DNA from 3 places in the Parazoarcus sp. PS-13 R2A genome. Region 1 is predicted to be linked to each of the others. Evidence: predicted binding sites of a transcription regulator. Region 1 holds the regulator's gene; each other region holds the start of a gene.

Region 1 (7,567 bases):
ATCGGTTTTTTTGCATTCTGGCTGATCTGTGCGGCATCCAGCCTGACAACGGTCTATTTTCAACGCACGGCGTCGGAAATCAATCACCTTGAGTCAAAGCAGTAAGCGGTCTGCGCTGGCCGTGATCTGAGCCGCGCCCGATTGGAGCGCTTCATGGTTTCCGCAGGAAAGCGTGGAGCAAAAAAGGGAACGGCCCGCACAGCGGGCCGTTCCCTTTTTCTTGCTGGATCGCTGCTATCAGCGATAGACCAGTACCGGCGTCGTACCGTGTGTCAGCACTTTCTGTGTTTCGCTTCCGAGCAGCAGGCCCGCGATGCCTTTGCGCCCGTGAGAAGCCATGAAAATCAGATCGCAGCCGTGGCGTTCCGCTGCGTCGATGATTGCCTCATAGGGCACCTCATTGACCAGGGTGTCGGTTGCGGCGAGAACACCGGATGCATCCGCCACTGCTTTTGCGCTCGCCAGAATGCGTTCGGCTTCCTGTTGTGCCGACTTGGCGAACAGCTCGGGCGTGGTGGGGTCTATGAGAGCACCTTCGCCGTAAATCGGCATCGGGAAATCCGGTTGGGCGTAGAAAAAGGTGATTCGTGCGCCCGCATCTTTGGCGAAGGACACAGCACGTGATACGGTGCCTTCAGAAAGGGGCGAGCCGTCGGTAGGTACGAGAATATGTTTGAACATGTAAGTACTCCATGGGTCGCGGTGTGTGTCCAATTATAGCCACCGATGCATCGCTCCCGGGCTTGATCAGGGTCAACCCCGCATCAGACGGGAAGGTTGATGCTGTTATCGGAGGTGCATCATGGACATCACTTTTTATGGCGCGGCCGGTGAAGTCACCGGTTCCTGCGCAGTGGTCCGGCATGACGGCGGTGCCTTCATGGTCGACTGCGGCATGTTTCAGGGGGGGCGCGAGGCCGGGCTCAAGAATCTCCGGGCGCTCGATTTCGACCTCGATTCCATCGACTTCGTCCTCCTCACGCATGCGCATCTCGATCATACGGGGCTGGTTCCGCGGCTGATCGCCCTTGGGTACAAGGGACGGCTCCATGCGACGGATGCAACGGTCGATCTGCTCGGCGTCATGCTGCTTGATTCGGCATACATCCAGGAAAAGGAGTTCGAGTGGGCGAGTCGTCGCAACCGCTCGCGTCATGGACGCCGGAGTTCCGCCGCGGCGCCGCTGTACACGGTCGAACAGGCACGGGCCAGTCTGCACCGGCTTCAACGCGTCCAGTACGATGCGCTCATTCACCCCGGAAAGGGGGTTTCCTGCCGCTTTCGCGATGCAGGGCACATCCTGGGGTCTGCGATCATTGAAGTGGATGTGATGGAGGGCGGCGCCACCCGACGGCTGGTCTTCTCGGGTGACCTCGGTCAGCCCGACCGCCCGGTGTTGCGTGATCCCTATCAGGTCCGCGCGGCGGACTACCTGTTTATCGAAACGACGTACGGCAATCGCGCTCACCGCCCCTTGAACGAGACCGAGGACGAACTCGTTCATGCCCTCAATGACACGCTTCAGCGCAAGGGCGGCAACGTCATCATTCCGGCCTTTGCGGTCGGGCGTACCCAGGAGGTGCTGTTCATCCTTGCAAAGCTGGCACGGGCGGAGAAGGTGGCGCGACTCGAGGTCATCGTCGATTCGCCAATGGCGACGGCGGTCACTGATCTCACGATGCAGCACGAGGCACTGTGGGATGACGAGACCCGTGAACTTTCTTCCTGGATGAGGGCGAATTCCGAGCGCTTTCACCTGCGGTTTGTCGCCGACGTCGAAGAGTCGATCGCGCTCAACCATCAGCGCGGCGGGCTGGTGATCATCTCGGCGAGCGGCATGTGTGATGCCGGGCGCGTGAAGCACCATCTGCGATACAACATCGACCGCAAGGAGTGCTCAGTCATCATCGCCGGTTTTCAGGCCGCTGGCACGCTGGGGCGGCGACTGGTGGACAAGGCACGCGTCGTCACGCTTTTTGGCGACAAGGTGCCGGTGAGGGCGGATGTTTATACGATAGGCGGCTTGTCCGCGCACGCGGACAAACCTGCGCTGCTCGAATGGATGCATCATATTGAAACGCAGCCGCGGCAGACTTTTCTGGTGCATGGCGAAACCGAGGCACGTGCGGCGTTTGGCGCTGCCGTGACCGAGCAGCTGGGCTGGTCCGGCTTGACCGAGCCGGTCGCCGGAGAAACCTATCATGTGAATTGAGGTGACAGCCCAGTCTGTTTACCGCTTGAGATTCAAGGAGCAAGAAATGGCCAGAGCAAGCAAGAGCACAGGCAAACGGCCTGCATCGGGCAGGACCGGAAGGCGTGCCGAAGATTTCAACCCGGGACAGGTCGTCAAGCGCGCCATGCGCGAACTCCATGACGGCGTGGAAGGTACGGTGGATCCACTTGGAATGGCCGCGCCGCTCGTCCATGCCCAGCTTGCATGGCTGGCGCATCCACAGGAACTGGCGGAGCGCTTCACACGGCTGTCGACGGACCTGTGGAAACTGCAGCTGCACTCGGTCAATCGCATGCTCGGGCTGGCGAGTTCGGATCCGATACGTCCTCACTCCGACGACGCGCGTTTTGCCGATCCCGTATGGACGGAGTATCCGACCTGGGATTTGAGCAAGGAGTGGTACCTCGCTTTCACCCGCAACATGCAGGACATGCTTTACGACACCCCCGGGCTGGCGAGCAAGGAGCGCAGGCGGGCGGCATTCTGGTGGCGTAATCTGCTCAACGCGATGGCCCCCACGAATTTCTTGTGGACCAATCCGGTGGCGATGCGCAAGGCCGTCGAAACCAACGGTGAAAGCCTGACCAATGGCTTCAAGAATTTCCTCGAGGATCTCAAGGCCGGCAATGTCCGGATGACCGACCCGGACGATTTCCATGTTGGCGAAAATCTCGCCACGACGCCAGGCGAGGTGGTCTTTCGCAATAATCTGCTGGAGGTGATCCATTACGCGCCGACGCAGCCAAAGGTGCATGCGAAGCCGATCGTGATCGTCACGCCGTGGATCAACAAGTTCTACATTCTTGACCTGGTGCCGCGCAAGAGCATGATCCGCTTCCTCCTCGATCAGGGGATGGACGTCTTCATCACGAGCTGGAAAAACCCCGGCGCGTCCATGCGCGATTGCAGTTTCGACGATTACCTCACCGAAGGCGTACATGCCATCATCGAGTGCGCGCGAAGCTTCACCGGGCAGGACAAGGTGCATGCAGTTGGCTACTGCATCGGAGGCACTGCACTGTCGATGTACATGGCATGGGCAAACCGCCATTTCCCAGAGGACGAGGTGCCGGTTGCGGACTGGACCCTGCTCACCACGCTTGTCGATTTTCACAAGCCGGGCGACATCGAGGTCTTCATCGACGAAGCCAGCATCCGCTACATCATCGACAACATGGCCAGCAAGGGCTATCTCGACGGCAAGGAAATGGCTTCCGCTTTCCGCCTGCTGCGCTCGAACGGCCTGATCTGGCATTACGTTGTGCAAGGCTGGCTGTACGGCGAAACGCCGCCGCCATTCGACGTGCTGTACTGGAACATGGATACCACGCGTATGCCGTACGCGATGCATTCGTGGTACCTGCGCGAGCTTTACCTGAACAACAAGCTGATTCATCCCGACGCACTCGAGGTGGCGGGTGAGCCGCTCGATCTCGGCCGTATCACGCAACCGCTCTACGTCGTTTCCGCAGAGGACGATCACATTGCGCCGTGGCTGCAGACTTTCCGTGTGGTCAACCACGTCACCGGTCCGAAGCGCTATGTGCTCTCGAGCTCAGGCCACATTCTCGGCATCGTCAATCCGGTCGTCACGCCGCCCAAGCGCAGGTTCTGGGCCGGTGAAGCGCATCGCTCGGATACGGCCGAGCAGTGGCGCAATCGCACTGAAGAGCAGGCGGGCAGCTGGTGGGCCGACTGGATGGACTGGGTCAAACCCCACGCCGGAGAGCTGATCGAAGCGAGGCCGGCGGCAAGCGAGCAGTTTCCTTCTCTCGCACCGGCGCCAGGAACCTATGTGCTTGAGTCCTGAGCGCTGACGCGTGAAGGCTTCGGCTTTCAGCACCCGGGTATCGTGAAAAACGGCCTCTTGCTCGTTCAAGAGGCCGTTGCTTTTCGGGGGGGACGGAAGGACTTGAGCGGGTGAAGTGCTACCCGCTGTAGCGCGACAGTGCCTGCGGATTGTGAAGCGTGATGCGCTTGCCGTGAACGGTGATGAGTCCATGGTCTGCCAGGTCGTGGAAGATCCGCGAAAGGGTCTCGGGCGTCAGGTTCAGGCGTGACGCGATGACCTGCTTGCTCGTGGGCAGGGAGATGTCGCAAGCCTTGGTGCCGTCCTCTTCGGTTTGCTGGAGGAGGTAACCGATTACGCGCTGTGTGCTTGAGCGCAGGGAATAGGTTTCTACGTCGCGCACCATGTTATGCAGGCGGACCGCCATGCCTGCCAGCAGCTTGCGTGCAAACTGCGGATCCTGATCGATCAGGTCGGATACGACGTTCTGGCCGATATGAAGCAACGACATGTCGGTAAGCGCTTCGGCAAAAACGGGGTAGGGGCGGTTCATGAACATCACCGCTTCGCCAAAGCTTTGCTGCGGGCCGACGATTTCGACCACTTTCTCGTTGCCCTGAGCTGACGAGAAACCGAGCTTGAGCTGTCCTTCGGTGACGAAATAGAAACCGTGGGCAACGTCGCCGCGCTGGAACAGCAGTTCGCCCTTGCCCAGTCGGCGTTCGCGGGTATAGCGTGCAACACGTTCCAGCTCACTCTCCGACAGCTCCCCGAACAGGGAGATCTGACGGAGCTGGGTAAGGATGTCTGAGGCGGTCTGGTTCATTCCGTGCTCCTGCATTTCACTTTCGATTCTAGCCTGCGTGGCCGAATCCTGTTTGTTCTGTCATTGTTCGGTGCCCGACCAGGGCGCACCGGTCAGCATTTTCCCCGAGGAGGAACGAAAGATGTATCAGGCGATCAAGCACATCCACGTCACCTGTGTGATTCTGAGCCTTGCCGGCTTCGCGCTCAGGGGAGTGTGGATGCTTGTTGATAGCCGTCTGCTCACACATCGTCTGACGCGCGTTCTGCCGCATGTGGTCGATACCGTGTTGCTTGGCAGTGCGATCACGCTGGCGGTGATGATCGAACAGTACCCGTTGCAGGCACCGTGGGTGACCGCCAAGGTCATCGGCCTGATCGTCTACATCCTGCTGGGCGCCGTTGCCCTGAAACGTGGCCGAACGCGCACCGTGCGCGGGGCTGCGTTCGTTGCTGCGCTGCTCGTGTTCAGCTGGATCGTGTCGGTCGCGCTCAGCAAGAACGTCGGCGGCTGGTTCGCCGCCTTTGCCTGAGCGCGACAGTCCGGGGCTCAGCGCGCGCCGGGCTGGTGCTGAATGAGTTTCTTGAGACCGTCGTTGTCGAGAATGCGGATATGTTTCTGCTGCACCGCGACGAGGCCGTCTTCCTGAAAGCGGGAGAAGGCACGCGAGACCGTTTCCAGCTTCAGGCCCAGATAGGAGCCGATCTCTTCGCGGGTCATGCGCAGGTGAAACTCGGCGGCCGAGAAGCCACGAGCGGTGAAGCGCTGCGACATGTTGAGCAGGAAGGCCGCCAGACGCTCTTCCGCGCGCATGGAGCCCAGCAGCATCATCACGCCGTGATCGCGCACGATCTCACGGCTCATGACCTTGTGGAACTGGTGCTGCAGGCCTTCGATCTCGCGCGACAGTTCTTCCAGCTTGGCGTAGGGAATGACGCAGACTTCGCTGTCTTCGAGCGCAACCGCATTGCACGAGTGGAGCTCGGTGCTGATGCCGTCGAGACCGATAATCTCGCCGGTCATCTGAAATCCGGTGACCTGCTCGCGACCATCTTCGAGCAGAACGTCGGTCTTGAAGGAACCGGCACGGATCGCATAGATGGCTTCGAAGAGCTCGCCCGCTCGATAGAGCGGCTGCTGACGCTTGATCTTCCGACGTCCGCCGACGAGTTCGTCGAGGCGGTTGAGTTCGGTGTCAGTCATGCCGAACGGCAGGCACAGCTCCAGCAGATTGCATTGTGAACATGCGGTTTTGAGCCCCGCCGCGGTGATCGGCACCGTCGCCTTCATTTGCACTGTAAACTTGCTCCGATTCCGGATTGGGGGTAGTCAGAATGTTGCCGTTGATCCAAGTCAACCACAAAACGCCGGCTTTCTGCCATTGTTAAGTAACACATCGACGCAGCCAGACCATGACCAGCCAGACAGACCTCATCTTTGATCCCCAGTTGATTCGACGATTCGACATCAACGGGCCTCGCTATACGTCGTATCCCACCGCAGACAGGTTTGTGGAGGCGTTCGATGCACAAGCACTGACAGACTGGCTGGGAAAACGTGCCGTCGGCGGTGTGAGCCGACCGCTGTCATTATACTTCCACATCCCCTTTTGTAACACGATCTGCTACTACTGCGCCTGCAACAAGATCATCACCAAGGATCATGGAAGGTCTGCCAAATATCTGAATTACCTGGAAAAAGAGATCGAAATGCAGGCGGCGGCCCTGGGTGGCGCACGTCAGGTCACACAGTTACATCTCGGGGGCGGAACGCCGACCTTCCTCTCGCACGCGGAGATGCATCAGCTGATGGATGCGGTCCGCAAGCACTTCAACCTGGTGCCGAATGGCGAATACTCGATCGAGGTCGATCCGCGCAAGGTGGATTTCGACACCGTCGAGATGCTGGCCAACCTCGGCTTCAATCGCATGAGCGTCGGCGTGCAGGACTTCGCCGAGGATGTGCAGATTGCGACCAACCGCGTGCAAAGCGTCGAAGAGACCAAGCTCGTCATCGACGCGGCGCGGGCAACCGGCTTCAAGTCGATCAGCATGGACCTGATCTATGGTCTGCCCAAGCAGAACGTGATCAGCTTCAACCGCACGCTGGAGCAGGTGCTCGAACTCTCGCCCGATCGAATTTCGCTGTACAGCTACGCGCACCTGCCGGGACTGTTCAAGCCCCAGCGCAGGATCATTCCGATCGATCTGCCGTCAGCGGACTCCAAGCTGCAGATTCTGCAGCTTGCCATCCGTCGCCTGACCGACGCCGGCTACGTCTATATCGGCATGGACCATTTCGCGAAGCCGGATGACGAGCTGACCGTGGCGCAGCGGCAGGGGCGTCTGCACCGCAATTTCCAGGGCTATTCGACCCAGGCCGAGTGCGACCTGCTGGCCTTCGGTGTGTCGGCGATCGGCAAGATCGGTCCGGTCTACTCGCAGAACGTCAAGACGCTCGACGAGTACTACGATGCGCTCGATCGCGACGAGCTGCCGGTGCTGCGCGGCATCGAGCTCACCGCCGACGATCTCCTCCGGCGCTCGATCATCCAGGCGCTGATGTGCCATTTCGAGCTGTCGATCGAGTCGATCGAGATTGCACACCTCATCAAGTTCCATGAGTACTTTGCAGACGAAATCGCCGACCTCAAGGAAATGGAAGAGGCCGGGCTGGTGAAGATCGACAAGGACTGGATCAGCGTGCTGCCCGCGGGCCGTCTGCTGGTGCGGGGAATTGC
Region 2 (7,567 bases), on a different contig from region 1:
GCGGCAGCGGCGCCACCATGGGCGCAGACACGACAATTTCGTCGAGTTTTGCAGCGCCACTGCCACCGCTTGCGGCGGTTTGTGCAAATGCTGCCGGAGCACAAAAAGCCAGCGCAAGCGCAAGACGGGTGGGGCGCGTATCGAATCCGTACATATACTTCACTCCATAAGGAAAAATCACACCAACAACATCAATTCAAAACCGAAAAATCTGCGGCGAATCGAGACAGCCGCGTGACTTCATGCCGAGTCGATTTCTGAATCTGTTCGGCAATTGCCGCGAGCGGGGTTAGCAACCAGAGGGCAGGCGGAAGACGCAGGTGAGCGTGCGCATCAGGCCTTGCGGCGGACGCGCGCCACCGCGAAACGCATGGCGCATCGCGAGTAGTCGTTCAGAGATGTCAGGCTAAAGCGGGAGGACCGCGTGAAAACGCGGAGAGCCAGACGGTGCGGGAACGCAGATGTTCGGAAGGCGCAGAAAAGCGGGCGCTGCCATCGAGAACCGCCTCAAGAACGAGGGGCGACAAGCCTGGTAGCAAGGCTGCGTGCCCCGCGTGCGGCAGGCAGAACGGGCAGGCGTTGCGCTCGCTGCCGGTTTCGAGCGGGGGGTCACGCCCCTCCTCCGCCGACAGATCGACCAGGATCATGCCGCCGGTGGTGCAGATCTCCGTCCACCGTCCAGGATCGCTCGCGCGCAGCAGCGCCTGCCCTAAAACGGGCATGAGCGCGCTCAGCAGGATCACGAATATCGCGACCCGCGCAGCAAGCACCTGGTGATGGAAACGTCTGATCATGAACAGAACGGGACTGAATCGGAACGGTGGAAACGCGCCGGCCGAGCAGACACCGCACTCAGTGCGAATGTCCGGCTGACCGGCCCGGGTGATCAGTGCATCTTGTGCATCTGCATGCCGCCGGCCGCGCTGTTGAGCGGACGCACCGGCGCATTGACCTCAACGCTTTCACGCTTGCCGTCTTTGCCTTCGACAACAACAGTCAGGGGCACCATGTCACCCTCCTTCACCTGTGCGTTGAGGTTGATGAGCATGACGTGATAACCACCGGGCTTGAGCTCGACCGCCTTGCCGGCCGGCAGATCCAGACCGGGAATGGCGCGCATCTTCATCACATCCTTCTCCATGACCATCTCGTGCACTTCAACCACTTTGGCTGCGGGCGAACGAACCTCCACAAGCTTCGCATCCACCGGCGAGGTGATCTGCATGAATGCACCGGTCGCTTTCTGTTGCGGAACGGTAGCGCGTACCCAGGGCTCAGTGACGGAAACCTGCGCAAAGACGGCAGACGAAATCAGTGCAGCAAACAGCGAGGCGACGATCTTCACTTTCATGGTGTTCTCCTTAGGGGCGGGATGAAGCTGTTTGAATCAGGGTTTGCACATCGGCCGCAACGGATTCGGCCGGACTCTGGTAGGACACGGCGAGGCGCAGGCGCCCTGCCGGATCAAAAACGTAGCTCGTTGCGGTGTGATCCATCGAGTACGAGCCGCCAGTCGGCACCTTGCGATAGAAAACACGGAATTCGTCGGCAACCTTGCGGGTTTCCTCGAGACTGGTATAGAGCCCGAGGAAGTCGGGATCGAACGCAGCGGTATAGGCCTTGAGCACACCGGGCAGGTCGCGCTCGGGGTCGACACTGACAAAGATCACCTGCAGCCTGTCGGCATCGTCGCCGAGCAGTTGCCGCACCTGCGCGGCGCGCGAGAGTGCAGTCGGGCAGATGTCCGGGCATTGGGTGAAGCCGAAGAACATCATCACGACCTTGCCGCGAAAGTCAGCGAGGCTGCGGGTCGCGCCGTCGGGGTCGAGCAGGCTGAAGTCGTGGCCGAAATTGGCGCCGGTGATGTCGGTATTTCTGAAGCTGACCGTCTCCCTGTTGCAGGCGCTCAGCGCCATTGCAATGAACAGCCCCATCAACAGGACGAGCAGCGTACGCAGCAAGCGGGTCCGCGCCAGCGCGGCGTGGAAGAAATCGTGTAAAGGCATGAATGCCTCCGGAATCGGTGATTGGCCAGCGCACGCCGCGCACAGAGTGCGGGCAGAACGCGTTCAGCGACGATCAGGAGGCAGCGGGTGGCGCGCGCGGGCTCGAAGCCGTCCACGCAAACAGTGGCCGGGGAGCGGAGAAGAAAAGCGGGGGTTCGAGCGCGGCCATGCCGATGACGGCAAATCCGGCGGACAGCTCAGGAGGCAGACCGAACGAGCCTGCGTGCGGACAGCAATAAGGGCAGGATGCAGTGGACGCGCCCGGCGCGTCGTCGCCGTGTTGCTCGCTGTCCGCATCGACCGCAATCCATTGCATGCCAGACGCCGAGCACACCTCAATCCAGCGCTGATGCCCATCCCCGAGCACCGTCATTGCCTGGCTCACCGCAGGCGCAAGCGCACCGAGCAGGATCGCAAGCGTTGCGAACCAGGCAGCAAGGCGGAATTGGCGTCTTCGGATGAACATCAATCAGGGTCGGGGCAAAGGGGCTGGCGTGCAGACTGGCAGGGTGAGCGGTAATGTCGGGCGATTATAGACGTTTCGACACATTGAAACTTGACCCAAATCATTTAATGCTGTGCGACGCGCGCCTGCAGCAGTGCGATCATGCAAGCCCCTGTTCGGCCGCACTGAAGCGCGCCCACCCTGATGGAGGCCAGGCACTGAACGCCCGCTGCGCACAGACAGTCCTGAATGGCACAACGGGGTGCCGGTTCCCCGGTCACCCCGTTGTCACGCCCGAACCGGGTCGGGCGCAGAATCAGCGAACAGGCGCCGAGCCGATCACCCCAGCCACTTGCGCGCGTTGCGGAACATGCGCAGCCACGGCGAAGCATCCGGGCTCTCGTCGATCATCCACTGCGGTGCCCACGACATCTGCAACGTGCGGGCGGTGCGCTCGGGGTGCGGCATCATGATGGTGAAGCGGCCATCTGCCGTGGTGAAGCCGGTTGCACCCAGCGCCGAACCGTTGGGGTTCTGCGGATAGGTTTCGGTCGGCTGACCATGGTTGTCGACATAGCGCAGCGCCAGCAGCGCCTTCTCGCGGTCGGCTTCAGCCGCGAACACCGCCCTGCCCTCACCGTGGCTGACGACGATCGGCATGCGGCTGCCGGCCATGCCAGCGAGCAGGATGGACGGGCTGTCGACCACCTCGGTCATCACGAAGCGGGCCTCGAACTGCTCGCTGCGGTTGCGATGGAAGGTCGGCCAGGCTTCTGCACCCGGAATGATCGGTGCGAGGTGGGCCATCATCTGGCAGCCGTTGCACACGCCCAGCGCAAAGCTGTCAGTGCGCCCGAAGAAGGCTTCGAACTCTGCGCGCAGCCTGGGGTTGAACAGGATGGACTTGGCCCAGCCCTGACCGGCACCGAGCACGTCGCCATACGAGAAGCCACCGCAGGCAGCCAGGCCGTGGAAGTCGAGCAATTGCTTGCGGCCGGACTGCAGATCCGACATGTGGACATCGACCGGCTCGAAGCCGGCACGCTCGAAGGCCGCTGCCATTTCGAACTGCGAGTTCACGCCCTGTTCGCGCAGCACCGCGACCTTGGGTCGGGCGCCGGTGGCGATGAAGGGCGCTGCGACGTCGTCCTTGACGTCGAAGGACAGCGCGACCGACAGACCGGGGTCGGTCGCATCTGCGAGACCGTCGAACTCCTGCTGCACGCACTCGGCGTCGTCGCGCAGACGGGCGATCTGGTAGCTGGTCTCGGACCAGGCCTGCATCAGCTCGCTGCGGCTGGCGGCAAGAATGCGCTTGGCACTGCGCCAGAAGCGAATTTCGTCCTTGTCGTTGGGCTCGCCGATGAAGTGATAGGTCAGGCGGGCTTCACGCAGAATCTCGGTGATCTTCGAACGCTCGTCACGACGGATCTGGATGACCGCACCGAGCTCTTCGGCAAACAGGCCGGAGATCAGCTTGTCATCGAAGCGGCCCTTGAGCATGTCGGGCTTCTTCTCGAGGCCATCGACATCGTTCATGTAGGGGTCGTAGCAGACGGTGTCGAGCACCAGCGACAGGCCGCACTTGCTGGCGAATGCCATCTCGCACACGGCTGCGAACAGGCCGCCGTCGGATCGGTCGTGATAGGCCAGGATCAGGCCTTCGCGACGCAGACGCTGGATCGTGGCAAAGAAGGCCGCGAGCTGCTCGGGGCCGACATCGGGTGCGTGCTCGCCCACCGAGTTGAAGACCTGTGCCAGCACCGAACCGCCGAGGCGGTTCTTGCCATTGCCGAGGTCGATCAGCATCAGCTCAGTTTCAACACCTTCGGGCAACTGCAGTTGCGGCGTCAGCGTGCGACGGATGTCGGTCACCGGCGCAAACGCGGTGGCAATCAGCGACAGCGGCGACACCACCTGCTTGTCCTCGCCATTGTCGGCCCATGCGGTGCGCATCGACAGCGAGTCCTTGCCCACCGGGATCGACACACCGGCCTTGATACAGAAATCCGACACCGCCTTCACCGTGTCGAAGAGCTTGGCGTCCTCGCCGCGATGGCCGGCAGCTGCCATCCAGTTGGCCGACAGCTTGACGTCGCCAAGGTCGGCAATATCGGCCGCGGCGATGTTGGTAATCGCCTCGGCCACAGCCATGCGCCCCGAAGCCGGCGCGTCGACGCAGGCCAGCGTGGTGCGCTCGCCCATGGCGAAGGCTTCCCCACGATAGCCCTGGAAGCTCATCGCGGTAACCGCGACGTCGGCCACCGGCACCTGCCACGGTCCGACCATCTGGTCGCGCGCGGTCAGGCCGCCCACCGAGCGGTCGCCGATGGTAATCAGGAAACGCTTGCTTGCCACGGTCGGGTTGCGCAGCACACGCAGGCCGGCGTCCATCAGATCCATGCCGGTGACGTCGAACGGCGGCAGATGGACGGCGCGGCGCGAGACGTTGCGCGTCATCTTCGGCGGCTTGCCGAGCAGGACCTGCATCTCCATGTCGACCGGCTTGTTGTCGAAATGACGGTCGCTCACGGTGAGGTGACCGTCAGCGGTCGCGGTACCAAGCACCGCGAAGGGGCAGCGCTCACGCTCACAGAAGGCGCGGAACTGGTCGAGGCTTTCCGGTGCAATCGCAAGCACGTAGCGCTCCTGCGATTCGTTCGACCAGATCTCGCGCGGGCTCATGCCCGGCTCTTCGATGTGCACTTCGCGCAGTTCGAAATGCGCGCCCAGGCTGGCGTGGTCGGCCAGTTCCGGCATCGCGTTCGACAGACCGCCCGCGCCGACGTCGTGGATGGCGATGATGGGGTTGGCCTCGCCCTGCTGCCAGCAGGCGTCGATCACTTCCTGGCAACGGCGCTGAATTTCAGGGTTGCCGCGCTGCACCGAGGCAAAGTCGAGATCGGCTGCATTGGTGCCGGTGGCCATCGACGAGGCAGCACCGCCGCCCAGACCGATGAGCATGCCCGGACCACCCAACTGAATCAGCAGCGTGCCCGGCGGGAAGGTCGGCTTGTGCGATTGCTGTGCCTGGATGCTGCCCAGACCGCCGGCGATCATGATCGGCTTGTGGAAGCCGCGCACCTCGCCCTGCACTTCCTGCTCGAAAGCGCGGAAGTAGCCGGTCAGGTTGGGGCGGCCGAATTCGTTGTTGAAGGCTGCGGCGCCGATCGGCCCTTCGATCATGATGTCGAGGGCGGAGGCGATGCGCTCGGGCTTGCCGTAAGGCTTTTCCCACGGTTGCTGATAGCCCGGGATGTTCAGGTTGGAGACCGAAAAGCCGGCCAGGCCCGCTTTCGGGCGCGAACCGCGACCGGTCGCACCTTCGTCGCGGATCTCGCCACCGGCGCCGGTGGCTGCGCCCGGGAAGGGCGAAATGGCGGTCGGATGGTTATGGGTCTCGACCTTGGCGAGGATGTGGGTTTCTTCACTGTGGTAAGAGAAACGACCGTTCGCATCCGGGTACAGGCGCTCGATGGCCGCGCCCTCGATCACCGAGGCGTTGTCCGAGTAGGCCACGACCGTACCTTGCGGATGGGCCTTGTGCGTGTCCTTGATCATGCCGAACAGGGTCTTCTCCATCGGACGGGCATCGATCACCCAGTCGGCGTTGAAGATCTTGTGGCGGCAGTGCTCGGAGTTCGCCTGGGCGAACATCATCAGTTCGACATCGGTCGGATTGCGTGCGATGCGGGTGAAGTTCTCGACCAGGTAATCGACTTCGTCGTCCGACAGCGCGAGCCCCAGCGTACCGTTTGCCTCTTCCAGCGCAGCGCGGCCACCACCGAGAATATCCACCGAAGTCAGCGGCTGCGGGGCGTAGTGGTGGAACAGGGCATCGGCCTCGTCCATCTTCGCCAGCACCGACTCGGTCATGCGGTCGTGCAGCTTCGCCAGCAGCTCGGGCCGGCCATCGACGCCCTTGCCCGCCAGCGTGAAGGCCGTGCCGCGCTCGATGCGCACGACCTTGTCGAAACCGCACTGATGCGCGATATCGGTCGCCTTGGAAGACCACGGCGAGATCGTGCCCAGGCGGGGAACGACCAGCATCATGGTGCCGGCCGGCGCCGTCGGCGTCTCCGGCGTGGCACCGAGCAGATCGACCAGACGGGCGGTCTCTTCGGCGTCCAGCGCGGCATTCAGTTCAACGAAATACCAGTGCTCGGCGGCCAGCCCCTGCAGTTTGGGCAGCACTTCGGCCACACTGCGGGAGAGACGATCCAGGCGGGACCGGGAGAGCGCGGCAGCGCCACGGAGCTTGAGGATTTGGGTCATGTCTGTCGAAACGCGAAAAAAGAGGTACCGAACAACGGCAATCGGAAGCGCGGAATTATACCCGAGGCGCTCCCTCCCCCGACGCGGATGAAGCGTCTGTGACAAAGCTGCGCGGCTAGAAGTACGGGGGATCAGCTAAAATGCGCCTTTGTCTGCCCGCCCCACGCCCGATGAGCGCTTCCGTTTCACGTTTCGCGAGCGATGACTCACCCTCGATCGGGTGGTTCGTCTTCCCTGCCGCAGTGTGCGCACTGTGTGCAGCAGTGCTGGCTGCGCTCGGCCTGAACGAGACCTGGTTCATCGCCTGGAACACCGCTGCAAGCGGCATCGCACCGGGATTCGTGTGGGCCGGCATCACCAACCTGGCCTCGACGCTGGGCGCCTTCGCGCTGATCACGCCTGCACTTGCGTGGCGTCCGCGCTGGCTCGCAGCCACCCTGCTCGCGGCCCCCGTCGCCACCCTGTATACCCACGGCCTGAAACAGTTTTTTGCCGAACCACGGCCTGCCGCCGTGCTCGCGCAGGATCAGTTCAACGTTGTCGGCCTGCCGCTGCGCACCGACTCCTTTCCCTCCGGACACTCGCTTACCGCCTTCGTCATAGCGGGCGTGGTCGTACTCTGTGCCAGCCCTGCGGTGCGCCGGCAATGGGCGTGGGTTGTCCTCGCGGCTGCGGTTCTGATGTGCTTTTCCCGCGTTGCCGTCGGTGCGCACTGGCCGCTCGACCTGTTTGCCGGGGCGGCGGGTGGATGGCTGAGTGCGGTCATCGGCGTGCGCTGGTCCGCTCACTGGCGCTTCTGGGAACGCCGACGCGGCGTGCAGACCATGGGGGCGCTGATGAT
Region 3 (7,567 bases), on a different contig from region 1:
GCAGGTAGTAGCCCAGCGCCTTCGACTCGTCGTTGGTGTAGCCCTTGATCGCGTGGCTGTTGGCCTTCTCGATGTCGGACAGCGGGAACTTGTTGACCTGGCCGTTGGCGTAGAGCACGTCGTACAGGGTCTTGCCCTTGTACTGCGGCATCTTGGCGATGAGCTCGGCCGGCCACACTTCCTCGACCTTGAAGCGCTTCGCAAATTCGATGTACTGCCACAGGTCGCTCTTCGCCTCACCTGGGGGTGACACCTGCTGACGCCAGAACTGGGTGCGACGCTCGGCATTGCCGTAGGCGCCTTCCTTCTCGGTCCACATCGCCGAGGGCAGGATCAGGTCGGCCGACATCGCCGACACCGTCGGATAGACGTCCGACACCACCACGAAAGCCTCTTCGTTGCGCCAGCCCGGATAGACCTCATCGTTGATGTTGGGGCCGGCCTGCATGTTGTTGGTGGTCGATGTCCAGTAGCACTTGACCTTGCCATCCTTGAGCGCGCGGCTCTGGGCCACGGCGTGGAGGCCGACCTTGGACGGAATCGTGCCTTCCGGCAGCTTCCAGATCTCCTCTGCAATCGCGCGGTGCATCGGATTGCCAACCACCATGTCTGCCGGCAGACGGTGGGCAAAAGTGCCGACTTCGCGTGCCGTGCCGCAGGCCGAGGGCTGACCGGTGAGCGAGAACGGGCTGTTGCCCGGCTCCGAGATCTTGCCAACGAGCAGATGCACGTTGTAGATCATGTTGTTCACCCAGGTACCGCGGGTGTGCTGGTTGAAGCCCATGGTCCAGAACGACACCACCTTGCGGTTCGGGTCGGCATAGGTTTCGGCCATCCGCTGCAGGTTCGCGACCGGCACGCCGGAAAGCTTGGACACTTTCTCGGCGGTGTACTCGGACACGAACTTGGCGAACTCGTCGAAGGTAATGTCCTTGGCCGCGCTGGCATTGCCCTTGGGCTTGCCGTCCGCGCCCGGATAGCCGTTATTGGTGGCTTTCGCTTCCAGCACATGGTTCGGACGCAGGCCAAAACCGATATCCGTCTCGCCCATCTTGAAATTGACGTTGCGGCTGACGAACTCGGTGTTCACCTTCTTGTTCTGGATGATGTAGTTGCAGATGTAGTTCAGGATCGCCAGATCGGTGTTGGGCACAAAGATCATGGGGTTGTCGGCGAGCTCGTAGGAACGATGCTCGAAGGTCGACAGCACGTGGACCTCGGTGCCTTCCTTCGACAGCCGACGGTCGGTGATGCGGCTCCACAGGATGGGGTGCATCTCGGCCATGTTCGAGCCCCACAGCACGAAGCTGTCGGCGTTCTCGATGTCGTCGTAGCAGCCCATCGGCTCGTCGATGCCGAAGGTACGCATGAAGCCGGTAACAGCCGACGCCATGCAGTGACGCGCATTGGGGTCGAGGTTGTTGGTGCGGAAACCGGCCTTGTACAGCTTGGCCGCCGCATAGCCTTCCCACACCGTCCACTGCCCGGAACCGAACATCGCGATCGAGTCGGCGCCGTGGGTCTTGATCGCGGCCTTCCACTTGTCGGCCATGATGTCGAAGGCCTGATCCCACGAGATCGGCGTGAACTCGCCGTTCTTGTCGTACTTGCCGCCCTTCATGCGCAGCAGCGGCTTGGTCAGACGGTCGTCGCCGTACATGATCTTCGACAGGAAGTAGCCCTTGATGCAGTTCAGGCCGCGGTTAACCGGTGCATCCGGGTCGCCCTGAGTGGCCACGATGCGGCCGTTCTGCACGCCGACCAGCACCGAACAGCCGGTACCGCAGAAGCGGCAGGCTGCCTTGTCCCAGCGCACCTTGGTGCCGTCGCCATTCTTGGCCTGCGCCTGCGCCACCACCGGAATGCTGATGCCCGCCGTTGCCGCTGCGGCCGCAACCGCATTGGCCTTGATGAATTCGCGTCTGTCCATGCTCATTTTCTTCATGCCTCCAGGTTTTCGAGACCTTCATCCGTGTATTCGTAGGCGAGCGTCACCCCTTGCACCCTGGGGCCGAGATTCACCTTCAGTATCGAGTCGGTCACCGACCAGCCTTCACCGTCTTCCACGGTGACGACGATGCGACCGGTTTCAAGCGATTCACCCTGCACCTCAACGCCGGGCACCTGCTTCAGAAAGTCGTGCACGACGGCGAAATCCTCGGGCTTCGCCCGCACTACCAGGCTTGCGATGTTCATGTGCTCTCCTTGTTCGCCATATCCATCTCCCCTGCCTTCACCGTGATTGCCCGGACCGGGCAGGGGGCGAAACAGGCACCACAACCATTGCAGCTCTCCAGCGTCAGCGCCGGCAGCGCCACGCCGCCAAGACGCGGGCGAAAACGGATTGCCCCCGCAGGACAGGCCTCGCCGCAGACCCGGCACTCCACGCCGCTCATTGCCAGGCAGGCGTCCCCGATGTGCGCCTGCAGACGCCACGCCGGAGCATCCTCCGCCGCGCGCTGCAACGCCGCCGGTTCGCAGCGACTCACGCACTCGCCACAGAAGGTGCACTCGCCGTGGCTGAAATCGACTGCCGGATAGGCGCCGTCGGCATGAATCAGAATGCCGGTCGGACAGGCCTTGATGCAGGCGTCGCAGCGCGTGCAACGCTCGATGAAGGCAGCCTCGTCAAGCGCCCACGGTGGACGCTGGGCGGGGTTCACGGTGCGGATGCGGCCACGCAAAAAACTTCGGCGCGAAAGAGCTGCAGGTTCCAAGAGGGTTTTCCCGTATAGCGAATAGGGACATTGAAAACCCTTGCCGGGAGTACGTCATTGATGGACGTCAAGACGAGAATAGCTCTCAGTTATGCGGCTTCGATGCGCATGACCGGGTGCGCGAGGTGACGCGCGGAGAACACTGCAAACTACAACGAAGGAAATAGATGTCTAGCTGCGCAGGTGCTCGACCGCCCACACCGCGGCTTCCACCCGCGAGCGCATCTTGAGCTTGCGCAGGATGTGCTTGACGTGGACCTTCACCGTGCCTTCGGCGATGTCGAGCTCGCGCCCGATGAGCTTGTTCGACAGACCGCCGGAGATCTGCTCGAGAATGCGCACCTCCTGCTCGGTCAGTCCGGCGGCGGCGATTGATTCGGGCTGCGCAGGGCCGCGCAGGGCGGCGGCCATGAGGTGGGTGAGCGCGTCGGAGATGACGATGCGGCCACTGCCCACATCGCGCAGCGCATCGACCATGGCCTCGGGCTCCATGTCCTTCAGCAGGTAGCCATCAGCGCCCGCGCGCAAGGCGGCGACCAGGTCCTCGCCGTGATCGGACACCGTCACCATCACCACGCGACTGTCGAGACGGGCGGCGCGGATGGCGCTCAAGACCTCGATCCCGTTCATGTCCTTCATGTTCAGGTCGAGCAGAATCAGGTCCGGCTGCAGGCGCACAGCCAGCGCCAGGCCCTCCTCTCCCCCGGCGGCCTCGCCGATCAGGTTCAGCGTGGGGACGGTCTTCAGCAGCTGGATCAGGCCCTTGCGGAACAGCGGGTGGTCATCGACGATGATGACGCTCTGGACATCGCTCATTTCACGCTCCCGAATGCGATGGGTGTCTCGGTCACGATCGCCGTGCCGGCACGAAAACGCAGACTGACCCGCGTCCCCCCGCCCGGACGCGGGGCAATGTCGAAACGCCCCCCCAGGCTGCGCGCACGCTCGCGCATGATCGCAAGGCCATGATGGTTGCGTGCATCGGAGACCGGCTCGCCGAGCCCCACACCATTATCGTCGAGCACGACGGAGAACTTACCGTCCGCATCACACTTCAGGCTCAGCCAGGCCTTGCTCGCACGCGCATGTCGCACCATGTTCGACAGCCCCTCGCGGATGATATGCAGCACATGCACCTCCTGGTTGGGGCCGAGGTGACAGTCCGCAAGCCGGGTTTCGAGTTCGACCTCGATCTTGCCCTTGCTCGCATACTCGTCCACTGCGGCCTGCAGCAGCTCCGAGAAATCACCCGTCATCTTGAGCCGGAACGACACCAGCAGCTCGCGCAACTGGCGGTAGGCGGCACTGATGCCCTCGCGCAGGTCGGCGAGGATGGCCTCAGCCTCGGCGCTGCGCGCAGGATCGCCCACCAGTGGCTGCACCAGGCTGACCTGGATCTTCATGTAAGACAGGGCCTGGGCGAGCGAATCGTGCAACTCGCGGGCAATCACCGAGCGCTCCTCCTGCAGGGCGAGCAGGCGCGCCTGCTCGCTGCGTCGTGCGGCCCCAAGTGCCATCCCGACATGGCGCGACAGCGCCTCGACCAGCTGCTGCTGCCAGGCTTCGAGCCGCTGCCCGGGCGCCAGCGCCAGACGCAACATGCCGAGATGACGTTCAGCATCACGCAAGGGGACCCGCAACAGGTCGTGGTCGCCCTCGCGCTCGTAATCCCAGTCACCCGAATGCGAACGACAGCGGGCACAGGCCAGCTCGGCCTCGACCCCGCTCTCGACATGGTCGGGGCACGGGCCGATCGAACTCGCGATCACGGAAGCCGGCCCGTCATGGCGCGGCTCGATGCAGGCCAGACTGCCCCGCAGCCCCGCCACCTGCTCGATGTCACGCAGCGTGGCCTCGTAAGCCTCAGGCGCAGCCGGCGCGTGGTACAGGCGAGCAATCGCGTGGTACAGCAGCTCGAGCGCCCGGTTGCTGCGCTGAAGCTCGGCCGTCTTGGACTCGACCCGACTCTCCAGGTCGCGATAGAGCTTGGACAGTTCGCCCGTCATGGTGTTGAAAGCCGTCCCGAGCTGTCCGAGCTCGTTGCGTCCGGTGTGACTCACCTGCGCAGAAAGATCGCCGGCCGCAATGCGCCTGGCAGCCAGCAGCAGCGCGTTGAGTGGCCGGTACACCCGGCGCTGGAGCAACACCAGCGCCAGTGCCACCACGAGCAGGGTCAGCCCGATCGCAAGCGCGAGAATCTGGCGCAGGTCGCCGATGCGCTGCTCGGTGTCATGTTCGAGCACCGCCACCAGGGTGTTGAGCTGTTCGACGAAGGCGTCGACCTCGTTCAGCAAGGCGCCCACGCTTTCACGCGAAGGCGGAGGACCGTCTGTCAGGATCGAATCGACGCGGGGTTTCACGCTCAGACGCCAGGCCGCCTCGGCACCACGATAGGTCGCCGCGAACACACTGTCCGGCGTGCGCTCAAGCACGCGCAGCAGGGCCGGATGGACGAGACTCTCTTCGAACTCCCTGAGCGACGCCAGCACGCGCTCGGTCGCGACTTTCTCCTCCAGCACGTCAGCCACGACCAGGCTGGCCATGCGGTGGGTGAGCCGGCGCAGGCTGCCGGCGACGTTGATGGCGCTCGCACTGCCCTGCACGGTCTCGGCCACGAGGACCGAGGTGCTCATGCCCGCCAGACCGATCACCGTCAGCGCCGCCATGGCCAGCGCGACCAGCCACAGGATTGAGCGTCGCGCCAGCCCGTCAAACAGACGTCCAGTCATTTTCCTGCTCCTGAAAACCCGGATATGAGGGGGTACCCCGAACACGCCCATGGCATACAAAAAACCTCAATTTCAAAATTCATGTCTATAGTAAACAAGGCATTGAGGCGAAACGCCCATACCTCTTCGGAGGTACTTCGGTGATCGAGACACACCGGGGTGCGGATTCAGACGCGCGGGAATACGCCCTAAACTGGACAAGACGCGGCTACCACGAGTCGGCCGCAAGGAGCTAGTACAATGACCGCCGAACCTGTTTCCACATTCTTTTCGACCCTTGCCCGCACCTCGCCGTTCGACCTGCTCGACAACGAGGGCATGTTGCGACTGATCGACGGCGGCCGGGTGCTTCACTGCGAGCGTGGCGAAATCGTCACGCACTCGCACGACGCAGCGGATTGCATGTGGGTCGTGCTCAACGGCGAGGTCAAGTGCTCACTGATTTCCGCCAGCGGGGCTGAAAAGATCATACAGGTTGCCGGCGCGGGCGCACTGTTCGGCGAGGAGGCAGCCCTGCTCGGCCGGCCCCAGCTGTTCACCGCCCAAGCCACGCGTGACACCAATCTGCTACTGGTCCGCAGCGCTTCGTTGCGCACCGCGATGGCGGCGTCGGCTTCGTTCGCCAATGCAATGACGCTGCGCCTTTCGTCGTCCATCTACGACCTGATCGAGAACCTGCAGATCTGTCTGCAGGGCACCAGCACGCAGCGCGTCGCCCACTATCTGTCGCGGCTTGCGCCCGAGAGCGCCGAGCATTTTGAAATCCAGCTCGAGACCGACAAGCAGAACATCGCCGCGCAGCTCAACCTGACGCCGGAAACCCTGTCACGCGTGCTGTCGCGCTTCATGCGCGATGGCATGATTCGCCCGCAGGGGCGCCGTGGTCTGGTGCTGGACAATCTGTCGATGCTGCGCAGCTGCGCTGCGGGCTGAGCGCGGTCAGACGGCGCTAGAGCGGCTCGGCAGACGCGAGATTTTCAGCAGCGCCGAGCCAGCGACTCAGGATGCGGTAGGTATCGAGTTCGAAGCGCGGCTGCACGCTGTCGAGCACCGCAGCCACCTCATCCCGCGTTTCGACGCTGCCCAGATGGCACCAGTGGTCGACCACATGGAATGCCGCCCGCCCGCTGGCTTCGTGAACTTCAGGCAAGATCACCGCACCCGGCCACGGCCAGGGCTTGAGACGGGCCGAACCGAGTGCGCCCAGCAGCCTCGTATCGTGCGCTTCGAACGACTCCCGCCCGGCGCACACGCCGGCGCAGCGCTTCATGCCGAAGGCCATGCACGGCCCGCTGCTGCCTGGCTCGATACCCAGCCGGCGCGGGCACAGCTGATAGGCCTGGGCGAGCTCGCGCAGCAGGTTCTCTGCCTCCTTGCGGTTGCGAAACGCGCCGAACAGCTCTTCCCAGTCGCGGGGATCGGTGTCCGCAATGCGCACACGCTCGAGCACCGGCGGCCGCTTGCGGCCAGGCACCATGCGCAGGGCAAAGGTCTCCTCGCTGGCGCGCAGCAGGCGGTTGTGCAGCGGCTGACGCGTCTTGACCAGATCGGCCTCGAGCAGGAGCGCGCCCAGCTCGCCAGCGGTCTCGATCCAGTCCACCCGCCTGACCTGACGTGCAAGCTCGGCTTCCTTGCCCTTGCGGGTTGCGGCTGAGAAGTGCTCCATCACCCGGGTGCGCAGATTCACGCTCTTGCCGATGTAGATCGGCAAGTCGGGACGCCCGCCTTCGGGCGCGGTTTCGGTGCCAAAGAAAAGATAGACGCCGGGCGACGGCGGCATGCCCTCGATCGCCCCTTCAGGCAGACCGGGCGGGCGCGCCGCCGCCTTCATTGCACGTGTGACGGCCTGCTGCAGGGTTTCCGCAGGGAAGGACTGCTCCACCAGCTGAACGAACTGCCACAGCGCATCGGTATCGCCCATTGCCCGGTGGCGCGCGCCGCACGCCAGCCCGTGGCGCGCGATGAGCGCATCGAGCCCGTGGCGATGGAATTCCGGATAGAGCGCACGCGACAGCTTGATGGTGCACAACACCGGCGCATCCAGACTGCGGCCAAGGCCGGCAAAGGCATTCTTGAGGAAGCCGTAATCGAAGCGGGCATTGTGGGCGACGAACACGCAGC

What was found. The regulator FNR, encoded in region 1, switches genes on or off when oxygen is low (the NO sensors DNR and NnrR bind a similar motif). The targets are predictions, from matches to a motif close to TTGANCTAGNTCAA.
Region 2: a site for FNR is predicted at 2,563-2,576, ahead of AC22G6_RS14755 (DUF2946 domain-containing protein). Genes of this name have one in related genera too.
Region 3: a site for FNR is predicted at 2,775-2,788, ahead of napF (ferredoxin-type protein NapF). Genes of this name have one in related genera too.

Annotation. Positions count from the first base shown of each region.
Region 1 is NZ_JBYEXN010000024.1:37,824-45,390, reverse strand. Features, by position in the region: gene AC22G6_RS18555 (hypothetical protein) at 1-105, shown strand, start outside; gene AC22G6_RS18550 (universal stress protein) at 238-681, opposite strand; gene AC22G6_RS18545 (MBL fold metallo-hydrolase) at 803-2,212, shown strand; gene AC22G6_RS18540 (PHA/PHB synthase family protein) at 2,358-4,043, shown strand; gene AC22G6_RS18535 (Crp/Fnr family transcriptional regulator) at 4,162-4,848, opposite strand; gene AC22G6_RS18530 (SirB2 family protein) at 4,970-5,359, shown strand; gene fnr (fumarate/nitrate reduction transcriptional regulator Fnr) at 5,377-6,117, opposite strand; gene hemN (oxygen-independent coproporphyrinogen III oxidase) at 6,240-7,567, shown strand, end outside.
Region 2 is NZ_JBYEXN010000015.1:108,062-115,628, reverse strand. Features, by position in the region: gene AC22G6_RS14775 (TonB-dependent receptor) at 1-154, opposite strand, end outside; gene AC22G6_RS14770 (DUF2946 domain-containing protein) at 402-794, opposite strand; gene AC22G6_RS14765 (copper chaperone PCu(A)C) at 887-1,351, opposite strand; gene AC22G6_RS14760 (SCO family protein) at 1,362-2,006, opposite strand; gene AC22G6_RS14755 (DUF2946 domain-containing protein) at 2,080-2,472, opposite strand; gene purL (phosphoribosylformylglycinamidine synthase) at 2,791-6,726, opposite strand; gene AC22G6_RS14745 (phosphatase PAP2 family protein) at 6,897-7,567, shown strand, end outside.
Region 3 is NZ_JBYEXN010000017.1:43,889-51,455, reverse strand. Features, by position in the region: gene napA (nitrate reductase catalytic subunit NapA) at 1-1,936, opposite strand, end outside; gene AC22G6_RS15560 (chaperone NapD) at 1,942-2,196, opposite strand; gene napF (ferredoxin-type protein NapF) at 2,193-2,684, opposite strand; gene narL (two-component system response regulator NarL) at 2,889-3,533, opposite strand; gene AC22G6_RS15545 (histidine kinase) at 3,530-5,446, opposite strand; gene AC22G6_RS15540 (Crp/Fnr family transcriptional regulator) at 5,687-6,379, shown strand; gene AC22G6_RS15535 (exonuclease domain-containing protein) at 6,396-7,567, opposite strand, start outside.